2 linked regions of the Streptacidiphilus rugosus AM-16 genome follow. Each later gene encodes a partner of the first gene's protein in a complex. Links are inferred from orthologs where the notes say so. Each region holds a gene or a part of one and is shown on either strand. Other genes may lie near its edges.

Region 1 (4,665 bases):
CAGCAGCTCCTCGATCTCCTCCCAGGTGTCCTCGTCGAGGCGGTCCCTGGAGAGCAGGGTCAGCAGACCCTTGCCCAGCGAGTTCTGCGAGCGGGAGAGACGCGAGCGCAGCCGGGTGAGGCGCCCGGCGGTCGGCTCGGGGACCTCCAGCGCGGGGGCCTCGGCGGCTTCCGCGGGGGCGGTCTCGGTCGGGAGTTCGACCTCCTCGACCGTGCGGCGCTGTTCGGGCGCGCTGACCGCCGCGTCCTCGCCGACCTGCGGCTCGGCCTTCTCGGCGGGGGCGGGGGCGGGCTTGGTGATCTGCGGCTGCGCCGGCGGGGCGGGCGGCAGCTGCTTGCGACGTCGGCCGGTGACGACGAGACCGGCGGCCGCCGAAACGGCGACCACAGCGATGATGACAGCGAGAATGACGGTTTCCATGGCCCTCCCAGTATCGGGTACGGCTCAGGGAGGCCCGTCGTCCTGTGACGTTTGTCCAATAAGTCAACCTGTTGGGGTCAGTCCCCGGACGGCTCGGACGGCACCGCCACCGCGGGGGCCGGCTCCTCGGGTGCCTTCTCCTGGACGGGCGGCGGCTCGGCGGCCGGCTGCTCGGGAACCGCCTGCTCGGGGACCGACTCCCTGCGGATCCGGCGCGGCGGTCGGCGCGGCTCGTCGCGCAGTCGCTGGCTGATCACCTGGGAGATGCCGTCGCCGCGCATGGAGACGCCGTAGAGCGCGTCCGCGCACTCCATGGTCAGCTTCTGGTGGGTGATCACGATCAGCTGGGAGCTGTCGCGCAGCTCCTCCATGATCGAGATCAGCCGACGCAGGTTGGTCTCGTCGAGCGCGGCCTCCACCTCGTCCATCACGTAGAACGGGCTGGGGCGCGCCTTGAAGATCGAGACCAGCAGCGCGACCGCGGTCAGCGAGCGCTCGCCGCCGGAGAGCAGGGAGAGCCGCTTGACCTTCTTGCCCGGCGGGCGGGCCTCCACCTCGATGCCGGTGGTCAGCATGTTCTCCGGGTCGGTGAGGATCAGCCGTCCCTCGCCTCCGGGGAAGAGCCGCGAGAAGACGCCCTCGAACTCACGCGCGGTGTCGTGGTACGCGGCGGTGAAGACCTGCTCGACCCGCTCGTCGACCTCCTTGACGACCGTGAGCAGGTCGCGCCGGGTGGTCTTCAGGTCCTCCAGCTGCTCGCTGAGGAACTGGTGGCGCTCCTCCAGCGCGGCGAACTCCTCCAGCGCGAGCGGGTTGACCTTGCCGAGCTGGGCGTAGGCCCGCTCCGCGGCCTTGAGCCGACGCTCCTGCTCCGCCCGGCGGTAGGGACGGGGTCGAGGATCGGCCTCCGGCTCCTCCCCCTCGGCGGGAAGGGACGGCGGAACGAGCTGGTCGGGGCCGTACTCGCCGAGCAGCGCCTCGGCCTCGATGCCGTGCTCCTCCAGCGCCTTGCTCTCCAGCTGCTCGATGCGCAGCCGTTTCTCGACCCGCAGCACCTCGTCGCGCTGGACCGAGTCGGTCAGCTTGTCCAGCTCCGTCTTCAGCTCGCGGATGCGGACGCGCTCCCGGCCCAGCTCGGCGTCGCGGGCGGCGCGCTCCTGTTCGGCGGTGGCCTTGTCGGCCGCAGCGGCGGCGAGCGAGTGCTCGATGTGGCTGAGCAGCTGACGGGCGCCCTCGGCGACGGCGGAGGCGACCTGCGCCTCGTGCTGCGCGCGGGCGGCGCGCGCGGCGGCACGGGCACGGGCCTCCCGCTCGGCGCGCGCGCCCCGGTCGAGCGAGTCCGCCCGACCGGCCAGCCCGCGCACCCGCTCCTCGTGCGTCCGCACGGAGAGCCTGGCCTCCATCTCGCCGGACCGGGCCCGGCTCGCCTCCGCGTTCAGCCGATCGCGCCGCTCGGTGTCCGGCTCCTCGTCGGCGGGCAGTTCTTCGGCGACGTACAGGCGCTCCTCCAGCTCGGCCAGCTCCATCGCGGCCTGTTCCTGCGCGTCCGCGGCCTTCGCCGCGGCGGCGGCGAGCCGCTCCGCCTCACCGGCCGCGCCGCGGGCCTGTCCGGCCAGCCGGCCGACCTGCTGGGCGACGGCGGCCTTCTCCTTCTCCGCGGCCCGCCGGACGACGTTGATCTCCTCGACCCGCGCGGCCAGCGCCTTGCGCTCCGCGGTCGCGGCCTCGACCTGCTCCCGCAGGCTCTCCCGCTGCGAGGCCAGCGCCTCCAGCCTGGCCTCCGCCTCGTCGACGGCGGCCTGCGTCTCCAACAGACTCGGCGCCCCGGCGGACCCGCCGTACGCGTACGCCGCCCCGAGCACGTCCCCCTCGGCAGTCACCGCCACCAGGTCCCGCCGTGCGGCCACCAACGCCTCGGCCTCGTCCAGCCCCTCCACCACGACATATCCCCGCAGCAACGCCCTGACGCTGCCCACCACCTCGGCGGTCCCACTCACCAACTCCCCGGCCCACACCGCCCCCGCGGGAAGAGCGGCATCCCCGACGGAGCCGACAGGCGGAGCAGCGGGGCGGTTCTCGGGACTACTCCCACCCATCGGGCCGGAGGCCGTCGGCGCGGCGGAGCCGACGGCGAGCCAGGCGGGACCGTTCGCCGACACACCGGCGCCCGCCGGGCCGGAGGTGTCGGGGCTGCCGGGCGGCGAGGCGAGGTCTTCGGGGGACGGGGTGGCGATGAGGAGGGCGGCCCGGCCGGCGTCGTCCTTGCGGAGGAGGCGGAGGGCGTCGGCAGCCGTGGCCGGGGTGGCGACCGCGACCGCGTCGGCAGCCCGGTCCAGCGCGGCGGCCAGGGGGGTTTCCGCGCCGGGGGTCAGCGTCAGGTGGGAGGCGGCGGGGCCGAGCAGGCCGACCAGGCGGTCGGCGGCGGAGAGGAGCGCGGCCGTGCCGTCCTTGCGGCGCAGCGCCAGCGCCAGCGCGTCGCGGCGGGCGGTCAGCGCGGCGTGCTCGCGGTCGGCGGCGCTCAGCGCGTCGCGGGCACGGGACTGGGTCTCCTCGGCCGCGGCCAGGGCCTCCCGCAGGGAGGCGTGCTCGGCGTCGCGGGCGTCGTCGGCGGTGTCCAGCGAATCGGACTCCGCCTGCAGCGTCTCGTACTCCTCCTGCGCCGCGGCCGCGCGCTCCAGCGCGGCGTCGCGGGCCTCCGCGAGCCTGCCGATCTCCTCGCCCGCTCCGGCCGCGCGCGAGCGCGCCGCCGCGACCTTGCCCTGCAGCCGGGCCAGCCCCTCGCGCCGGTCGGCCAGCGCCCGCGCCGCCGCACGCAGCGCCTGCTCCTCCGCCGCCAGCTCGCGCTCCAGTTCGGCCCGCCGTTCCACCGTCTCGGCCAGCGCGTACTGTGCCTCCTCCAGTGCCTCGGCGAGCTCCGCCTCCTCGGCGCGGATCCGCTGGGCCTCGCGCTCCATGTCCTCGGGATCGCGGCCGCGCCGCTCCTCCGTCTGCGGCGAGCGGGCGTGCCGCACCTTCGCCTCGGCCAGGCCGATCGTGCCGCGCACCCGCTCGGCCAGCGAGGAGAGCTCGAACCAGGTCTGCTGTGCCTGCTCCACCGCCGGGCCGAGTTGCGCGACCTGCGCCTCCAGCACCGCCTCGCGCTGCTGAAGCTGCGCCAGCTCCTGCTCGACGCCGCTGCGCCGCAGCCGCAGCGCCATCTCGTCGGCGATCTCCTCCTCGACCGCCTTGCGCAGGGTGACCAGGTCGTCGGCCAGCAGCCGCAGCCGCGCGTCGCGCAGGTCCGCCTGGATCACCGCGGCCCGCCGGGCGATCTGGGCCTGCCGGCCGAGCGGCTTCAGCTGTCTGCGCAGCTCGCCGACCAGGTCCTGCACCCGCGTCAGGTTCGCCTGCATCGCGTCCAGCTTCCGCAGCGCCTTCTCCTTGCGCTTGCGGTGCTTGAGGACTCCCGCCGCCTCCTCGATGAAGGCGCGACGGCCCATCGGGTCGGCGTGCAGCACGGAGTCGAGCTGGCCCTGACCGACGATGACGTGCATCTCGCGGCCGATGCCGGAGTCGGAGAGCAGCTCCTGGATGTCGAGGAGCCGGCAGGTGTCGCCGTTGATGGCGTACTCGCTGCCGCCGTTGCGGAACATCGTCCGCGAGATGGTGACCTCGGAGTACTCGATCGGCAGCGCGCCGTCGGTGTTGTCGATGGTGAGCGCGACCTCGGCGCGCCCCAGCGGGGGACGGCCGGTCGTGCCGGCGAAGATGACGTCCTCCATCTTGCCGCCGCGCAGCGACTTCGCGCCCTGCTCGCCCATGACCCAGCTGAGCGCGTCCACGACGTTGGACTTGCCGGAACCGTTGGGGCCCACGACACAGGTGATGCCGGGCTCGAACCGCAGGGTCGTCGCGGAGGCGAAGGACTTGAACCCCCGCAGGGTGAGGCTCTTCAGATGCACCGCGCCGACTCCCCTGTCCCGCTCGGGGTTGTTCCCTTTCGGGGACACCCTAGCTCTCGGCACTGGTGGAGCCCGGTGACGGCTCGGTTTCATCTGTGTGTGCGCCGGGCATCCCACGGTTGAGGGGTCAACGACGTGGGGGCGAGAACGGGGCGAGAACGACGAAGGGACGCCACGAGGGCGTCCCTTGCACTATCCAGGTGACGATGCCGCTGCCTGACCTTCGCGGAAAGGTCAGGAGTAAGCCGGCACCGCCTGGGCTGCGTCCATGCGGAGCAACTGCTCGTGGTCCGCGACGGCCTGC
Region 2 (3,256 bases), 3.9 Mb from region 1 along the record:
CGTCTTCTGTCCATCTGCCGTCTGTCAGTCCACCGCCGCGACCGCCTCGGCGATCGCCTCGGTAATCGCGCTGCCCTCCTGCGAGTCCGCCTCCACGTCGTCGGCCTCGGGGAGGAAGGGGGCCAGCTCCGGCAGCTCGTCCAGGCCGCGCAGCCCCATCCGTTCCAGGAAGTAGTGCGTGGTCCGGTACAGGAACGCCCCCGTCTCCGGCTCTGTACCCGACTCCTCGACCAGACCTCTCTGTACCAGGGTACGCATGACGCCGTCACAGTTCACACCACGCACGGCGGAGACCCGGGAACGGGACACCGGCTGCCGGTACGCGATGACCGCCAGCGTCTCCAGCGCGGCCTGCGTCAACCGCGACTGCTGCCCGTCCAGCACGAACCGGTCCACGACCGGCGCGCACACCGCCCGCGTGTAGAACCGCCACCCCCCGGCCACGAACCGCAGCTCGAACCCCCGCTCCTGGGCGTCGTACTCGGCGGCGAGCCCGTCGAGCGCCTCGGCGACGAGCTTCTTCGGCCGCTCCAGCACCTCGGCCAGCCGCGCGACGGTGACCGGCTCGTCGACGACCATCAGCACGGCCTCCAACGCGGCCCGCAAGGGCACCTCGGGCCGCGCCTCGGGCTCCGGCCCGGCGGCAGGCGCGGGCGCGGGCTCGGCCGGAGGCCGTAGGCCGGGCTCCGAAGGCGGCACCTCGCCGGGCACCCGTGCCGAAGGCCCGCGGGCAGCCGTGGGCTGCGCCGGCAGTGCCGACTCCCGCGAGGGTGACGGCAGAGCCGCGGCGGCGGGGGACACGGGCTCGGCGCCGTGCTCCGGGCCGGTTCCGCCGTCGCCGTCCTCTTCCGGAGCCCGGTCGGGCCGGGCCGCGAAGGCGTCGGGCTCGTCCGCGCGCGTCAGCGGGTAGCCGGGGACGGCCGCGTCGGCGGGGTCGGGGAGTTCGTCGCGGAAGACGGTCTCCAGGTGTTCACCGGGGCGGGCCTGCCCCGGGAGGCCGAGGCGGCGGCGGGGGCCGGTGTCGTTGCGGTCGTCGGTCATGTCAGCGCTCCTTGCCCTTGCCCGTTCTGGCCGTCTCGTCCTCCGGTGGGGGCGGGGGCGCGTCGAACTCGTCGCCGAGGTCCGCGGCCACCTCCACCTCGCCGTCGGCGACCCAGCGGACCAGGAGCTCCCCCAGCGCCTCCGGCTGGTCGAAGGCGAGCAGCTTCTCCCGATACAGCTCCAGCAGCGCGAGGAAGCGCGCCACCACCGTCAGCACGTCCGGCGCGTCCGCCGCCAGCTCGGCGAAACGGGCCTCGCCCTGCTCCCGCAGCAGCGCGACGATCAGCTCCGCCTGCTCGCGGACGGAGACCTTCGGCGTGTGGATGTGGTCCACGTAGACGACCGGCTTGGGCTTCGGCTCCATCGCCTTGGCCGCGAGCCTGGCGAAGGCGTCGAGACCGATGCTGATGACCACCTCCGGCAGCAGCTCCGCGAACTGCGGCTCCAGGCCGACCGTGCGCGGCCGCCGCAGCTGCTCGGCCTCCCAGCGCTCCGCGAACAGCGCCGCGACCTTCTTGTACGCGCGGTACTGCAGCAGCCGGGCGAAGAGCAGGTCGCGGGCCTCCAGCAGGGCGAGGTCCTCCTCGTCCTCCAGCTCCGCGACCGGCAGCAGCCTGGCCGCCTTCAGGTCCAGCAGCGTCGCCGCCACCACCAGGAACTCGCTCGCCTGGTCCAGGTCCCAGTCCGGGCCCATGGCCCGGATGTGCGCGATGAACTCGTCCGTCACCTTCGACAGCGAGACCTCGGTGACGTCGAGCTTGTGCTTCGCGATCAGGCTCAGCAGCAGGTCGAACGGGCCCTCGAAGTTGTCCAGGCGCACCAGGAAACCGCCGGACGGCTCCTCCACGGGCGGGGCTTCCGGAGCGGGCCGCGGTGCGGCCTCGGGAGCCGGCTGGGGTTCGGGCAGGGTGTGCATCGGGGCCTATCGTGCCCTGTCACCCCACGGCGGGGCGAGCGCCGCGCCTGCGCCGGGCCGCGGGCCTCAGCGCCCGCGCAGCCGCCGGACCAGGATGCTGGCCTCGCCGCGCTGCTCCAGGTCGGCCAGGACGACGGCCACCGCCTCCCGCACTATCCGGCCGCGGTCCACTGCGAGCCCGTACTCGCCGCGCAGCACCAGCCGGGCGTGTTCGAGGTCGAACAGCTCCTCGGCGGAGACGTAGACGGTGATCTTCTCCTCGTGCCGCTCGCGTCCCGTCGGCCGGGAGCGCGGGGCCCGCGGCTTGCGGCGGGCGGCCGGGGGCTGGGCGACCGCGTCGGACGCGGCCTGGGCGGCCTTGGTCGCGGCTCCGGCCTCACCCCGCGAGGGGCCGGGCACCGAGGGCGCGGAGGCCGGTGCGGCGACCGCGCCGTGCTCCCCCGCCGGATCGGCGGGGCGGCCCTCCTCCGACGCGGAGGCGGGCGCCTGGGGCCTCGGCTGCTCCCCCGACGGGCCGGCGGAGGATCCGTTGGACGCGGCGGGAGCGGTTGGTGCCGCCGGGCCCGCCGGCTGGTCCGGCGCGCGCGGCACGGGCGTGAGTGCGGTCCCCCCGGTGGTCCGGAACAGTTCGTCCGCCCCCGGGAGACTCACTCGACGGGGCACCGGGCGAGCACCTCCCTGGCGAGCTGGCGGTAGGCGGCGGCGCCGACCGAGTTGGACGCGTAGGTGGTGATGGGCTCGCCCGCGACCGTGGTCTCGGGGAAGCGGACCGTGCGGCCGATGACGGTGTGGAAGACGTGCTCGCCGAAGGCCTCCACGACCCGCGCCAGCACCTCGCGGCTGTGCACCGTGCGCGAGTCGTACATGGTGGCCAGGATGCCGTCCAGGCGCAGGTCGGGGTTGAGCCGCTCGCAGACCTTCTCGATGGTCTCGGTGAGCAGCGCGACGCCGCGCAGCGCGAAGAACTCGCATTCCAGCGGCACGATGACGCTGTGAGCGGCCGTCAGCGCATTGACCGTCAGCAGGCCCAGGGAGGGCTGGCAGTCGATGATGATGTAGTCGTAGTCGTTCAGCAGCGGCTTCAGCGCCCGCGCCAGCGCCGACTCCCGCGCCACCTCGCTGACCAGCTGCACCTCGGCGGCCGACAGGTCGATGTTGCTCGGCAGCAGGTCCATGCCGGGCACGGCCGTCTTCAGCAGCACCTCATCGGCCGTCAGGCCCCGCTCCATGAGCAGGTTGTAGACGGTGAGGTCCAGCTCCATCGGGTTGACGCCGAGTCCGACCGAGAGCGCGCCCTGC

The links.
Region 2: the proteins of BS83_RS36735 (region 1) and BS83_RS19025 are in contact, whole or in part, in a crystal structure (PDB 3ZGX), measured with the Bacillus subtilis proteins. The link is inferred for Streptacidiphilus rugosus AM-16 from one-to-one orthologs.

The regions. Positions count from the first base shown.
Region 1 is NZ_JQMJ01000004.1:6,129,283-6,133,947, forward strand. What follows is about bases 298-4,665. They hold BS83_RS36735 (chromosome segregation SMC family protein), read right to left. Parts: upstream 4,362-4,665; coding sequence 498-4,361; downstream 298-497. Other genes in these bases: ftsY (signal recognition particle-docking protein FtsY), read right to left, coding at 298-420; BS83_RS36740 (hypothetical protein), read right to left, coding at 4,596-4,665. In the rest of the region: more of ftsY, read right to left, coding at 1-297. UniProt on the Bacillus subtilis protein: Required for chromosome condensation and partitioning.
Region 2 is NZ_JQMJ01000004.1:2,183,773-2,187,028, forward strand. The notes cover bases 1-2,959. They hold BS83_RS19025 (segregation and condensation protein A), read right to left. Parts: upstream 1,958-2,959; coding sequence 1,043-1,957; downstream 1-1,042. Other genes in these bases: scpB (SMC-Scp complex subunit ScpB), read right to left, coding at 25-699; BS83_RS19030 (hypothetical protein), read right to left, coding at 2,024-2,620; BS83_RS19035 (ParA family protein), read right to left, coding at 2,605-2,959. Outside these bases: more of BS83_RS19035, read right to left, coding at 2,960-3,256. UniProt on the Bacillus subtilis protein: Participates in chromosomal partition during cell division. May act via the formation of a condensin-like complex containing Smc and ScpB that pull DNA away from mid-cell into both cell halves.